2 regions of the Paenibacillus sp. FSL R7-0210 genome follow, and region 1 is predicted to be linked to the other one. Evidence: riboswitches for the same ligand, from Rfam matches in the RefSeq annotation. Region 1 holds a riboswitch; the other holds the start of a gene.

Region 1 (7,702 bases):
CACCATCCAAATGCAGGACCTTACCCGGCACTTCAAAATAAGCCGCTTCCTTCGGAGATGGGCCCCAGGTTCCCGTGGACCCCGACACGCTCTCTCCGCTTCGCTGGCTCTGCACCTGCCGGTCTTTACGCAACCAGGTTAGAGATTCTGTTGCCTTGATCTGCGCACGCGCTCCCCGCTCGGTAACCCGTGTAGGAGGCACCTGAACCAGATCCTCCAGCGGGGAATCCGCCAGCAGACGGAACTCCGTGCCTTTAATGACTGCTCTATTCTGCAATATATTGTCTACCCGGAAGGTCACATCGCCGCCATAGGATTTACGAATGACCAAGTCTCCTAGATTCATTACAACACCACCTCTACCCCATGTTATGGGCAAAGGCCCCGGTTGGTTCATCCGCCGGGAGGGTTTTCTGTATTCTATGCGATGCCTGCGGCCAGAAGAACCGCACTGAGCCGGGCATACTCTTCAATGCTAAGCGTCTCGCCGCGCCGCGAGGGTTCAATGCCGGCTTCGGAGAGCAGCGCCTCCAGGCGCTCCCGCCCTTCTTCCGGGAAGTAGCGGGCCTTAAGATTATTGGCAATCGTCTTGCGCCGCTGGGTAAAGGACGCCTGTACCACACCAAAGAAATGCTTCTCGTCCGCTACCTCCACCGGAGGGCGTTCTCTGACCTTCAGCCGGATCACAGCCGATTCCACGTTAGGCTGCGGGATGAACACCGTACGCGGCACCATACAGACCAGCTCAGGCTCGCTGTAATACTGGACGGCAATACTCAGGCTGCCATACTCCTTGCCGCCCGGAGACGCCGCCATACGCTCGGCAACCTCCTTCTGGATCATGACCACGATATTATCCAGCGGCAGCTTCTCCTCCAGCAGCTTCATGAGGATGGGTGTAGTCACATAATACGGCAGGTTAGCTACGACACTAACCCGGTCCCTCCCTGTGAAATCCTCAGCGAACAGCTCCTGCAGATTCACCTTCAGCACATCGTCATTACGGATCTTTACATGGGGATAAGGCGACAGGACATCCCTAAGAATCGGGATCAGCCTGCGGTCAATCTCTACCGCAGTGACGGCCCCGGCCGTCAACGCCAGCCGTTCCGTCAGTGCTCCGATCCCCGGCCCAATCTCAAGCGCACCGGCTGTGCTGTCCAGACCGGCGGCATCCACGATTTTGTCCAGAATATTCTGATCGATCAGAAAGTTCTGGCCCAGGCTTTTTTTGAAGGAGAATCCGTAACGCTGAATTATCGCTTTGGTTCTTGTTGGGGACGAGATATTCTCGATACCGCTCATGAAGTAATGCCTCCCTGATCAATTTGGGCGAGGGCCTGCGCGAATTCTTCGCGGGTAATGCCGAACATCGCCAGACGTTTGTACAGCTGCTTGCCATTGCAATAACCGATACCGAGCAGATTGCCAAGCTGCATTCTGCGCTCAGCCGCCCGGGGATGCACCATCAGCCCTGCGGCCATAAGCTCATCCAGCCCAATGATGGGCGGCGCCCCCTCGAAAGAGGTATGTACATGCTCCAGCGCATGGCGGATAGCCTCAGGCGAAGCATTCTCTATTCCGATATCTCCTTTGCGGGTTGCATCCTTCTCCGGGATGAAGGCATGCTTGCAGCCCGGCACCTTGGCCGCGACGATTTTGCGGATTCGCTCTCCGGCATGATCCGGGTCGGTAAGAATGATTACACCCCGGCGCTCCATGGCCAGCTTGATCTTGGCAATGACCCTGTTATCCACTGCCGAACCCCCGGTTTCAATCGTATCGGCCTCAACCGCCCGCTTAACGGCAACGGTATCACTTTTCCCTTCAACCACAATTAGCTCTTTAATCATAAATATTTTTACTCCTTACTCCAGAACGCAAAAAGAAGAGGATTCGCTCCCCTTCTTTTTGGCTAAAGAATGTATAAGTGATGAGCGGCAGCTCTCTAAAATTTCGTAAGTGCTTCCCTCACTATATCGTATTAACCGCTAATTTGCAAAAGACTTTACGTTTAGTTCAGCTCCGGCTTCACAGGTCCGATCACATAGAGTGTGCGCGACTTGCGGCCGAAATTACGGGCATGGCTCAGTGAATCGTAATAGACATCCACCTTGTTGCCTTTGATGGCACCGCCGGTATCCTCTGCTCGGCGAAACCCTAATCCTTCAATGTACACCCACCAGCCAATTGGTATAACACTAGGATCAACAGCTATAGTGCGGCCTTCCGTTACGCGTGTGCCGGAGGCAGTACGTGTTCCAATACCCGGTTCCTGCGACGAATACGCAGTCATGGATACGTTTTTGATCATTCTTTTGTACTCGAAATCCACACCAGCCTTACTGGTAACATTGCTGGCCTTTGCGCTGGCTTTAGATGACTTGGAGGTTGTTACAGGTTTGGAGACCTTGGCAGTAACTACGACGGGCTTAGGAAGCGGCTTGGTTCCAATGGCAATGACTTTGTCCTTGGTAACCGTCTGTACTTCCTTGCCGATCATGCGCATGGATGCCAGCTCGCCATCTTGATAGATCTTCTCGATGTGCTGGATCATTACGCCAGGCTTACCTGCCTGTGCCACTCTTACGGTTCCCTTGGTCAATGAGGGGTCTGCTGTCTTAATGACCCGGAAAGGCAAATTAGTTGTCCGTTGAACCACATGCTTGTTAATCCGGACAATTTTGATTTCCATGTCTGCAGATACTGCGGTTTCTAGCGAAGGGTAAATCTTGTCTAAGCCTTCCAGGCTGTAGCCCAGCTTGTCGATGGCCTGACCAATGGTATCCTCGGTCGTAAATAACGTCTCGGTCTTTCCGTCAACGGTAAGAGCGAACTTCTGCGCAGTGTTAATCACGATACGGTCGCCGTCTTTTATTTCATCACTAAGGCCAATAGATAATTCATCATGCGCCTGCAGCGAAATCTGTTCCTTAGCCAGCACATCACTGAACAGCGTTTCCCGCGTCTCCAGTGTCTGTACCTGTCCGTCTATTACTAGGGTAATTTCTTTTTTGCTCTGACCGTGTACGTACAGCAGTATTAACAGTGCGATAACAATCGATGCCACACCGGCAAGTAAAACTACGCGGGGATTCACTTGCTTCAACCGTAATGCGAAAGACCTGCTGGATGATTGCGAATCATGGGATACTTCTGGTTGGAATACGCCCACTCTTTCCATCCTCCTTACATAGCCCCGTCGTCCAAGTTATATCAAGGTGACTGTATCACTTCTGACGAAACTAGGTTTGAGTTTGCAACAGGATACGCCCGCACTTGCTTCAGCGTTTCCTGCTCATGGATCGCCTGCTCGGCATAGTTACTCCGGAGATCTGTTATATAACAGTATGCCGGGAGCATTCTCATTATTCAAAACAAAAGAAGCCTAAAAAGAGCTCATAGAGGACTCTTTCGTGGCTTCCCGGTGTCGAATACGTCGGAATGCTTATACACGAGGTTTCCTCTCTTACTTGCGCTTACGGGGTTAGCTGTCGGGTTCGGACATAAGAGAGACGCCCTATCTCAGGTCACCCGCTCACGGCGGTTGCCCTCAAATTCACCCCAAGACCACGTAAAGAAATCAAATAATGCCTGCGGCAATTCTGTGCCAGTACTTTTGTACGTTCATGCGGCAGCGCATTATTGGTTCCCCCATTCTCCGTTGCGGAGACTCAGCGAGACGATCCATGAAATTAGTGACTGTCACAGTTACAACAGCTCACTGCACTGAAAAGATGATATCCTGTTTTGATACATGTTGTAAAGGACGATTCAACCACGTTTACGTAAAAAAATGATTAAAATATTGTAATAATCGGCCATTTTTCCGTCATAAAAGTTTAATATATCCGCTATACTTCATTTTTCACCGCTTTTACTCCTGTTTTCAGAGTATCCCAAATCGTTCCAGTGCGTTCGCATACGTAATTTCCGCCAATTCCTGTAATTCAATCCCTTTTATTGCCGCGGCCGCCTCCGCTACCAGCCTCACATGAGCAGTCTCATTTCGCTTGCCCCGGAAGGGGTGCGGAGTCAGATATGGGGAGTCGGTTTCGATCAGCAGCCGGTCCAGCGGAGTCTGGGCAAGCACCTCTTTGGGCACCCGGGCATTCTTGAACGTAATCGGTCCTCCAAAAGAAAGATGGAAGCCCAAATCAAGACACATCTTGGCACTTTCCCAGCTCCCGGAGAAGGAGTGCATTACGCCGCCAACCTCGCCCGCCTTCTCCTCACGGAGTATGCGGATTACATCTTCATGAGCATCGCGGTTATGAATAGAGATTGGCATCTTCAGCTCACGGGCCAGCCCGATCTGCTTGCGGAATACTTCATGCTGCACATCCTTAGGAGAGGTATCCCAGTAGTAATCCAGCCCAATCTCGCCGATGGCAACCACCTTGGGATGAGCGCATAAGGAGGCGATCCATTCCAGGTCTCCGTCCTTCATCGTGATGGCATCCTGGGGATGCCAGCCAACGGCTGCATAAATATAATCATATTTCTCGGCAAGCTGCATGGTGGTCGGTATGGTATCCCGGTTAAAGCCAATATTGATCATCTTGCTGACGCCGGCTTCCAGCGCCCTGGCAATGACCTCTTCGCGGTCTTCGTCGAATTGTGGAGCATCCAGATGGGTATGGGTGTCGAATAACTGCATTACATTACATCCTTTCGGCCTGTTGTTGTATCTATAATTCCAAGCTTGATCTGATTATTTGGCAAAAATCTCTGCGATGGACGGCGGCAGCTGTGGAAGGGCTTTCTGCAGTCTGTCCTGCGGAAAATACAGATGGTATCTGCCGCGGTGAATACCACTGATAGAGCGAACAATATCCGAGACCTCGGAGATTTCCCTCAGCCGGTCATGCTTGTCCAGAAGCAGGATCTGCTTGCTGTCAAAGCCGTCTCCCGGACGGAACACATCATAGGGAAGATCGGTGGGATAATCAATTTCCAGATCATAATCGGGCCGGAGTCCCGCACCTGCGAAGCTGCGGCGAATTTCGTCAATCGTGTCAGAATCCAAATGCTCCATCTCCACATATTTATACAGTTTACGATGGATAAACCGGCTGCACAAGTCGCTCAGGATGTCATCCTCCTCCAGCGTCCACTGCATGAAGGCAGTCTGCATCAAGGCTTCATCCAGCAGCAGGTACTGCCCTACCGTTACCTCTCCGCTGAACAGATCACTTAAGGGCTCGATCATGAAGCGGAAGGCATGCTGCTGCTGCACCAGCTCCTTGGCCCGACGGAGAATCTGCCTGAGAATAATCTCAGAGCTGCGGGTTACCGGGTGGAAATAGACCTGCCAGTACATCTGGTACCGTGACATCAGGTAATCCTCAATCGCATGCATCCCCGATTCCTTCACAACCACCCGGCCGTCATAAGGGCGCAGCATCCGCAGAATCCGGTCGATGTCGATGGTTCCATAATTCACCCCTGTATAATATGCATCCCGGAGCAGATAATCCATCCGGTCAGCATCCAGCGGTCCCGACACCAAATTGACAACAATTTCATGCTCATAGGTTTTGGAGATGACCGAGGCTACTTTACCGGGGAAATCTTCAGCCACATCACGCAGAATAGCCGTAATCTCTGTATCCTCCAGAATGATACGGCAGGTCCAGTCTTCATGATCCATTTCGAAAGCTTCTTCTATAGAATGGGAGAATGGGCCATGCCCCAAATCATGCAGCAGTGCCGCACACAGGGTAAGCAGTCTCTCCTCCGGCATCCAGTCCTTATAGCCGCTCCGTTCAAACTGGGAAATAATCCTCCGCGTAATCTCATATACCCCCAGAGAATGGGAGAACCGGCTGTGTTCCGCCCCGTGAAAGGTCAAATAGGAGGTGCCCAGCTGCCGGATGCGCCGCAGACGCTGGAATTCCATAGTATTAATCAATCTCCAGATAATAGTGTCCTGTACGTGGATGTAGTTGTGAACCGGGTCCTTAAATACCTTCTCTTCTGACAGCGGTTGCTTCATGAAATCATCTCCTTTTCTTGTTTTATATAATATATTGTCGCTCTTTGTCGAATATTAGCGATTCATATACTGCCAAATCGACAAACATCTTCATAAGCTTTTTAAGAGTGATTTGCCCGATCAAACGCGGAATAAATGTGGTCTCAAAAGATTTCTTAAAATTAGCCTGAAAAAAGGTTGACTGTTTTGGGAATGGTTGGTATTATAAATATCATAAAACAGTGAAGAATGTCGAATAATGACGCTTTTGAACATTGAGAGGAGCAACGATTGTAATGATGAAATCAACAGGAATTGTACGTAAGGTAGATGAGCTTGGACGGGTCGTTATTCCAATTGAATTGCGTCGCACCCTAGGCATTGGAGAAAAAGATGCGCTCGAAATTTACGTGGACGGTGAGCGGATCATGCTTAAGAAATACGAGCCTGCTTGCATTTTCTGCGGCAATGCTGAGAATGTAACTTACTTCAAAGGTAAAATTGTTTGTCATGAATGCATTTCGGCTATCCCTACCCCTGTGACAAACTAAAATAAATAGGGTATAATAGGAACTAATCCAATTGTTAATTCTAACCTTTTTATATCTCCTTGGCCTCCCGTTCGCGCGGGAGGTATTTTTTTGCGCTATTTTCGGGGACTTTCCCCGGATGCCCCTTTTTCCTACCCTGTCTGCTTCCTAAACCTCACATCTAATTCTTAAACCTCTGATTCTTACCCTCCCAAACCCTCCCTGCAGGGAGGGCCCCAAGGGCCCCGGCCCTCTGGACACCCGGAAGCTTGGTGAATCTCTGCTGCTGGCTCGGAAGGAAGCGGGGTTCGGCGGTGTACCGGCCCTCCTCGGCCTCCCTGCGGTGATTCGTCAGGCCTTGCCAGTCGAAGGGTTTCGCCATAGGCAGTTGCCTATGGCGGCTGCGCCGGGTGCTCTCGTGCGACTGATCTGCGTAGACCCGCTCTCTCTGCGAGAATCGCTTAACCATAGAGTGACTAGCGACTTGGGTACTGGATGGCTACTGGCTGCTGACTTTTTTTGTGCCAGAACTTACTATGTGGAGCGACTAGTACAGTGTCAGATAATGAAACCCTATCATCCCAAAAAATCTAACGGACCGAAAAGACCCTTATTCCCACGAGAACGCCACCTTTTGCAGCGTAACGGACTCAGGCGACCTTATCATCCTTCTACGAGTCGTTTTGGAGCTGAATTGCAGGGGATAAGGTCCTTGGGGTCCGTTAATCGCTCAAGTGACGACTTTCTTCCCGGATAAGAGCACCTCAGTCCGTTACACTAAGCCAAACGCCCCTAAGGTGAGAATCATTATATAAGAAAAATGGTCTTGAGAAATTTGGATAACTGTATTCTGTACAGCTATTTATTGCTAAAACATCCATTTGATCATTATAAGTGTACTTTGAACACTTATATCCACATAATTCCTATAAAAGGTTCATTTTCCTAGACATATAAATGTATAAACTACAACTATAACTAATAAAAGGAATAATTCAATCCATATAAGTGTATGGAATACATTTATTTCATTGGTTTTCAGGTTGTTCAGATGGTTAAACCCATTTTTAGGTTTTCACTGGAATTCGAATAACTTCAGCACAGCAGTGTTCTAACTCCGCTCCAGGAGTTCATTATAAATATCGCGCTTGGACAAGCCGCGGTCAGACGCTGCCTTTTTCATGGCATCCTTACG
Region 2 (7,702 bases), 4.2 Mb from region 1:
ACCTATCTCCGATTCGGCCGGATTTAAGGCGGGTAAGGAAGTGTAAATACATGTAATCTATCCGATTCAAGAAAGGGGCGGGAGCGTTGAAGCATCCTTTTAACACTTACAATGATCTGCTTGTCCTCTTGTCGGTGGCGATAGCCTTTCTCTCCTGCTTCACGGCGCTCGATCTGACGGAACGTCTGCTTCGCGGCCAGCGGAGCTCCCGGTTCATCCTGCTCATCTCCCTGGTGCTTGGCACAGGCCTGTGGAGCATGCATTTCATCGGGATGCGTGCAATGGATATGGCCGTTCCGGTATCGTATAATCTGCCGCTACTGGCGTTCTCTCTAGTGATTCCCGTGGCAGCTTCTTATATGCTGTTAGCTATGCTGAATAACCCGCACACCCGCAGCAGGGTCTATCTGGCTCTGGGCGGCCTCTTGTTCAGCAGCGGCATCCTGATTATGCATTTCAGCGGAATTCTGTCGATGAGACTTACGGCAACGTATGAGCAAGGCGCTTTCTCAATTATAATGGCGGTATTATTCGCCCTGATCGTTCCGGTGGTCACCGCTTCCTACGATCCGAAGTGGCTGGAGCAGGCCTACAATATGTTCAGCTTCAAAAAGCTGCTGCTTGTCCTGACCCTGACCGGCGCGTTCACAGGCATCCATTACGCTGCCATGGCGGGCGCTTCATTCTCTCCAGGAGAACCGTCCAGTGCAGCCGCGCACGTGCTCTATTTGCAGGATTCGATACTGGGAATGATCCTCTGCGGCTCCTTCCTGTTCATTGTGTCGATCGTCCTTGCTCTGTTGTACAGGGACCGGCAGCGGGTACTCCAGTCAGCCGCCTTCAATGAGCAGCGGTATACTGCGCTGTTCGAGCATAACCCTGATATGGTAATCTGCATTGATCCTGCCCGTAAGAAGATAATCAGTGCTAATCCTGCTCTGCGGGACATTACCGGATATAGCAGCGAAGAACTGGGGAATTATAAGGCGATACTATACAGCGAACGGGATGAAGCTGCCGTACGGGATGCCATAACGCGCGCTTCACGGGGGCAGTCCTCCAAGCTGGAGCTGAAGGTACGGAGCAAAGGCGGGGAGCAGCTGATCTGTAGTGTCACCGTCTTTCCTTTGCTGCATCATACGGAGCAGTGGGTCTATATTGTGGCCGAGGATGTGACTGCCCTGATGAAGTATCAGTATGAGCTGCTGGAGGCCAGGGATACCGCGGAGAGTGCGGTGACGATGAAAAGCGAGTTCCTCGCCACCATGAGCCATGAAATCCGCACGCCGCTGAACGGCATTATCGGCGTCAACCAGCTGCTGTCCGAGGAGATCAGCAATCCTGAGCATCTGGAGCTCCTGCGGCTTCAGAGTACAAGCAGCCATGCTCTGCTGCATGTGATGAGCGATATTCTCGACATCTCCCGGCTGGAGGCGGATGCCCTCTCGCTGAACAAGGATTCTTTCGGGCTGAAGGCGCTGCTCCAGGGCTGTATGGACCTGTTCATGGTGAGCACACAAGACAAGCCGTTATCTCTGGAGCTTCTGATCGAGGAGGGGCTTCCTGACAAGTTCACCGGGGATGCTGCGCGTATCCGCCAGATTCTCATCAACCTGATCGGCAATGCGGTGAAATTCACGCCATCCGGCACGGTAACGGTTAAGGTGGAGTCCTATGGCGTCAGGGAGACCGCTCAGGCGCTGCAATTCATGGTGCGCGACACCGGCATTGGCATCTCACCGGATAAGCTGCAGCTGCTCTTCCAGTCCTTCTCGCAGGTGGACGGGTCGCATACCCGTAAGTACCCCGGCACGGGTCTGGGCCTTGCGATCTGCAAGAAGCTTGTAGACCTGATGCAAGGAGAGATCTGGGCAGAACCGGCAGAAGGGGGCGGCACACAATTCTTCTTCAGAATTAAGCTGCAGTCGCAGGAGCATTCCCCGGAGGTATTTTTCGGCAAGGATACAGGGGAGGGGGAGTCAGCGGAGGAGAATGAAGCCGTATAAGACAGCGATTGCCAACAAGAGAGTTAACATTATATAATTTGAAAGTAACTATTCTTTTATCACGATAGTCCTGAGGACGGAAAGGAACTCTCTTTGAGCAAAACAAAAAAGAACAATGTCACGGCTCCCCAGATGAGCAAGCAGGAGAAGCGCAGGGCAGAGCAGGAGCAGCAGAAGCAGAAAACGAGAATTCTGATCGTGAGTACGGTGGCCATCGTCATTATTATTTTTGTAGGCTTATTTATGCTGGCATCGAAGGACTCTTCGCCTGCCGGTACAGACAGTAAGCCGGTTGCCTTCAATTACAGCGAAATGATGCGGCTTGGCAAGGAGGATGCTCCGGTCAAAATTGTGGAATTCGGCGATTTCAAATGTCCGGCTTGCGCCCAGTTCACCGGTGTGATCAAGCCGCAGATCGTTCAGGGCTATGTCGATCAGAATAAAGCAGCCTTCTATTTCGTGAATCTGGCCTTCCTCGGTACGGATTCCAGAACGGCCTCCCTGGCAGCGCTATCGGTCTATCATCAGAACCAGGAAGCGTTCTGGAAGTATTTCGATGCGATCTATGCCAATCAGGGGAATGAAGAGAAGGAATGGGCTACACCTGACTTCCTGGTGAGTCTCGCCAAGCAGCTGGAGCTGCCGGTGGATTACGACCTGCTGCGCAAGGACATTGACGAGCGTACCTACGTAAGCGAGCTGGAGCGGGATATTCAGCTTGGCACCGATACGGGCGTAACGAATACGCCTTCCTTGTACGTGAACGGCATCAAGGTGAAGGAGCCTTTCAATATGGAGGCGATTGACGCCCAGATTCAGGCAGCAACAGCAGCAGCGGGAGCAGGGACCGCCCAATGACCGCCTTCTCTGCCTTCTGCCGGCGTAACTGTCTCTACTTGGCCTGGTTCGTCTGTGTGGTGGCTGTAGCAGGAAGCCTGTATCTCAGTGAGGTCCTAAATTACGAGCCCTGTAAGCTGTGCTGGTTCCAGCGGATCTTCATGTATCCGCAGCTGTTCCTGCTGGGGATCGCCACCTACCGGGGGGACAAGCGGATCATTCCATACGTGCTTCCCCTTAGTCTGATTGGCGGCAGCATCTCCATATATCATTATGCGGAGCAGAAAATTCCGGCGCTCAGCAAGGTGCTTCCCTGTACCATCGGCGTACCGTGCAACAAGGATTATCTGAACTGGTTCGGATTTATAACGATCCCTCTGCTTGCACTTATAGCCTTTGCCTTAATCTCCATTCTGCTCTGGACAGGACGCAAAGAGGAGCCTGCGGAGTAAGAAGCTGACGGGCAGAAGGAAGAGAAGAGAATACCCTTAATTTTAGTAAAAAATAATATGCAAAAACCCTGTAAAATCACGTGGTAAAGGGATAATGAAAGAGAATGAAAGATCAAGACATACCGGATGATGAATTTGGTTGTTTTGAGTGCTTTTCATTCTTTTTTCATTTGTTTCCACGCTTTACGGAAGACGTGTTGTAGCTTAATATTAGTCCTTGTGAGAAGTTGAATATGCGCTGAATTTTCCGGAAGGAAAAACGGGGGAACCACACTTTGGCCAAGGCCAAAAGGGGTGAATCGGAGCAGGCTACTTGACCTGTAACCGTAGGGCTACCACAGTCCGAATCCGCCAGCTAACCTCGTAAGCCACTAGTGGGATAATGACCATGCACACTAAGGCATGCGGATCATTTCCGTATGCTTATTTTGGTGCCTGCATTTATGAAATCCACTTATGAAAACAGCGCAGGGAAACCCGTTTCAACTTAACCAAGAGAGGAACTGTTACTACAATGGTAAGCAAGGTAAAACGACTATTGATCGGGCGTCCGATGAAGTCGAACGAACTCGATCATGAAAAGTTATCCAAGGTGAAAGCACTGGCTGTCCTGTCTTCTGATGCGCTCTCGTCTGTAGCCTACGGAACAGAACAAATTCTGATTGTACTGGTGGCCGCCGGGTTCACCGCTATCTGGTACTCCTTGCCAATTGCATTAGCCGTATTGGGCCTGCTGGCTATTCTGATTCTGTCCTACCGGCAGACGATCTTCGCTTATCCCCAAGGCGGGGGCGCGTATATTGTCGCCAAAAGCAATCTAGGGGTGCATACCGGCTTACTGGCCGGCGGCTCTCTGCTGGTGGATTACATTCTGACGGTGGCGGTAAGTGCGTCGGCGGGGACGGATGCAATCACTTCAGCTTTTCCAAGTCTGCATAATCATAGTGTTCTGATAGCGGTATCTGTTATCGTGCTCTTAACGATTGTTAACCTGCGGGGAGTGACCGAATCGGCCTCCTTCATCGCTATCCCGGTCTATCTGTTCGTGGTTTCCATCTTCGTGCTCATCATCTCGGGGGTCTTCAAATATATGACCGGCGGCGCCCATGCCCATGTTCCTGAGATTGGCTCGGCCGTATCGAACGTGAGTATGTTTCTGCTGCTGAAGGCCTTCAGCTCCGGCTGTTCGGCTCTGACCGGGGTAGAAGCGGTCTCCAATGCCATTCCTAACTTCAAAGCGCCCGCGGAGAAAAATGCAGCCAAAACGCTGATGCTCATGGGCCTCATTCTCGGGGTAATGTTCACAGGTATTACGCTGCTCGCTTACTGGTACGGTATCATGCCTGATGAGAAGGCCACCGTGGTCTCACAGATTACCGAATCTACCTTCGGCCGCGGCGGACTGTACTTCTTCATTCAGGGGATTACGGCGGTTATCCTGTTCCTGGCAGCCAATACGGCGTACTCGGCCTTCCCGCTGCTGGCGTTCATGTTCGCCAAAGACAAATATCTGCCCCATGCCTTCATGGTGCGCGGCGACCGGCTGGGCTTCTCCAACGGTATTATTTTCCTCGGTGTTATGTCGGCTGTGCTGGTGGCGGCGTTTCACGGGAATACGGAAGGACTCATTCCATTATATGCAGTAGGGGTATTCATTCCGTTCACGCTGTCGCAGCTGGGCATGATGGTCCAATGGTACAGAACGAAGCCGAAAGGCTGGCAGAGCAAGTTCGCCGTCAATACGGTGGGGATGCTCACTACATTAACGATCACCCTGATTTTCATAATCACTAAATTCTCCAGCGTGTGGATGGCCTTCATCTTCCTGCCGGCTGTTATCATCGTGTTCCACCGGATTCACCGCCATTATATGAATATTGCCGATCAGCTGCGGATCTGCCCGGCTACCGATAAGCCTTGTATCAAAGGAAGCACCGTAGTCGTTCCGGTCGCCGGTGTGACTCGTGCTGTACTGCATTCGATCAGCTATGCGAAGTCATTGACAGATAATGTGGTCGCTGTATATGTAGGCTTCGATGAAGAAGAGATTCACAAGATGGAGCAGAAGTGGGAGGAGTGGAACCCCGGCGTACGCCTGATCGTCCTGCGCTCCCGCTACCGCAGCATTATCCGCCCGCTGGTGAAGTTCATCGATACAGTAGAGTGGAAGACCTCTTCAACGGATCATATTACCGTCCTGATTCCGCAATTCGTGACCAAGCACTGGTGGCAGGCGGTGCTGCATAATCAGACCAGCTTGTTCATCCGTTCATATCTGATGAATCAGAAGGACATTGTAATCGCGACTGTACCTTTCCATCTGCATAAATAATATAGAAGATTAGGAAGATGGCTGTTTCTGCTTAATGCGGAGACGGCCGTTTTTACGTTATTATAAGTTATTGGTTGACATAGAGAATGAGAATCAATATCATCAGTATAGACAAGATGAAGGTAACAGAGCTTTTGCCAATCATGAGGGTAACATACAGGAGGGGTATTCAATGTTTTCGTTCAACCTGCAAGGATCAAGAAGCGGGAAGCTGGCGGTGGCCGGACTTATGACTACAACACTGCTGCTGTCCGCTTGCGGAAATGATAATAGCAACGCAGGCAGTAACGGTGGAGCAGGCACCGCACCTGCGGCAACCGCAGAAGCGACTGCGGAGGCCACTGCGGTACCTGCAGCAACTGCTGCACCCGCTGTGGAGAAGACCGTAACGGATGCAATGGGACATAAGGTGACCGTTCCCGCTAATCCGCAGCGTGTAATTGCTTCTTATCTGGAGGATTATCTGGTAGCACTCGGCGTGACTCCGGTTGCCCAGTGGTCTACGAAGAATGGTACTCAGGCTTACCTGGCCGCTGAGCTTAAGGACGTTCCGCCGATCAGCTATGACCTGCCGCTTGAAGCCGTCACCAGCTTCACGCCGGATTTTCACATCGTCCAGTCGGAGGGCTCGGTTCAGAACGGTCTTTATGACCAGCTGAATAAGATTGCACCAACCTATGTACTCGGCGATGAGGTCAGCAGTGACTGGCGCGCAGCCTTGCTCAAGATCGGTGAGCTGCTCAATAAGACACCGGAAGCGGAGAAGGCTATTGCAGACTATGACCAGAAAGCGGCTTCAGCCAAAGCGGCTGTCTCAGCGGCAATTGGCGATGATTCAGTAGCGGTTCTGTGGCTGGTGTCCAAGAATTTCTTCATTGTAGATGAGACCCGCAGCAGCGGTGCGGTATTGTATGGCGATCTTGGAGTGAAGCTCCCGAATCTCGTGACCGACATTCCTGCAGAATCCAGAGCACCGTGGAACCCGATTTCACTGGAGAAATTATCTGAGCTGACTGCAGAGCATATCATTCTGGTGAATAGTGACAAGGCAAGCGGAGCTGAGATTACAGAAGGTGCAGTCTGGAAGGGAATTCCGGCCGTTAAGGCAGGGAATGTTCATGAATTCGGCAAAGATACCAGCTGGCTGTACAGCGGCCCTATAGCCAATACCAAGACCATCGATGATATTCTGAGCAGTTTTGTAAAATAGGTTCTTTACCAGCCGGAGAATTGTGCAGGCTTTTATATCCTTAGGATATAGAAGCCTGCCTCTTTTTTAAGTTGAACAATATTCATATCTTTGCGATAATGAGAATCATAATCATCTATATTTCCCTAATAATCCTGATAAGGAGACGGCATATGGCTTCATCCACAGATTCTGCTCTACAAGCTCCTTCTGTTGAAGGGAACACATCTGTCCGGTCGCGGCCGCTTGCCGCTGCTGTTATTCTGGTGCTGGGAATAGCAGCGATTGTCTTCGGCCTGATGGTATCCGTATCGGTTGGTGCGGCGGATATCCGGCTGGCTACCGTATGGGAGGCGGTGTTCCGGTTCAATCCGGAGCTGCCCCAGCATCAGGTCATCCGGGAGCTGCGGATTCCCCGGGCTGCCGCAGGAGCGCTGGTCGGCGCATGTTTTGCCGTTGCCGGTGCGATTATGCAGGGGATGACCCGCAACCCGCTGGCGGATTCCGGACTGATTGGTCTTAATGCAGGTGCGGGCGTTGGACTGGCCCTGGCTTTTGCCTTCGCGCCAACACTATCCTTCGCGTACATCATGCTGTACTGCTTCCTTGGAGCGGCTGTAGCCTCACTGCTGGTATTCGGGATCGGATCGCTCTCCCATAGCGGACTGACCCCGCTTCGGCTGACCCTCGCCGGTGCGGCAGTAAGCGCCATGCTGCTGGCGGTCAGCCAGGGCATTGCTATCCTGTTCAGCCTCTCCCAGGATATCGCCTTTTGGATGGCCGGGGGGATTGGAGGAGCGAGCTGGAAGCAGCTGCAGGTAATATCTCCTTGGGTCGCGGCGGCCCTAATCGGTGCGCTGATGTTGTCGCGTTCGATTACGCTACT

The links. Region 1 has a riboswitch for cyclic di-AMP ahead of MKY64_RS27245 (3D domain-containing protein). Riboswitches for the same ligand answer to the same signal wherever they lie in the genome.
Region 2: another riboswitch for cyclic di-AMP. It lies ahead of MKY64_RS09610 (APC family permease); the one in region 1 lies ahead of MKY64_RS27245 (3D domain-containing protein).

Annotation. Positions count from the first base shown of each region.
Region 1 covers NZ_JBBPAR010000001.1:6,435,206-6,442,907, forward strand. Annotated here, with positions in the region: gene yabG (sporulation peptidase YabG) at 1-346, opposite strand, end outside; gene rsmA (16S rRNA (adenine(1518)-N(6)/adenine(1519)-N(6))-dimethyltransferase RsmA) at 421-1,305, opposite strand; gene rnmV (ribonuclease M5) at 1,302-1,853, opposite strand; gene MKY64_RS27245 (3D domain-containing protein) at 2,015-3,175, opposite strand; cyclic di-AMP (ydaO/yuaA leader) riboswitch at 3,462-3,690, opposite strand; gene MKY64_RS27250 (TatD family hydrolase) at 3,890-4,660, opposite strand; gene MKY64_RS27255 (HD domain-containing protein) at 4,715-5,998, opposite strand; gene MKY64_RS27260 (AbrB/MazE/SpoVT family DNA-binding domain-containing protein) at 6,274-6,528, shown strand; gene rsmI (16S rRNA (cytidine(1402)-2'-O)-methyltransferase) at 7,619-7,702, opposite strand, start outside.
Region 2 covers NZ_JBBPAR010000001.1:2,202,574-2,210,275, forward strand. Annotated here, with positions in the region: gene MKY64_RS09595 (sensor histidine kinase) at 87-2,006, shown strand; gene MKY64_RS09600 (DsbA family protein) at 2,100-2,864, shown strand; gene MKY64_RS09605 (disulfide oxidoreductase) at 2,861-3,295, shown strand; cyclic di-AMP (ydaO/yuaA leader) riboswitch at 3,522-3,681, shown strand; gene MKY64_RS09610 (APC family permease) at 3,810-5,627, shown strand; gene MKY64_RS09615 (ABC transporter substrate-binding protein) at 5,800-6,837, shown strand; gene MKY64_RS09620 (FecCD family ABC transporter permease) at 6,990-7,702, shown strand, end outside.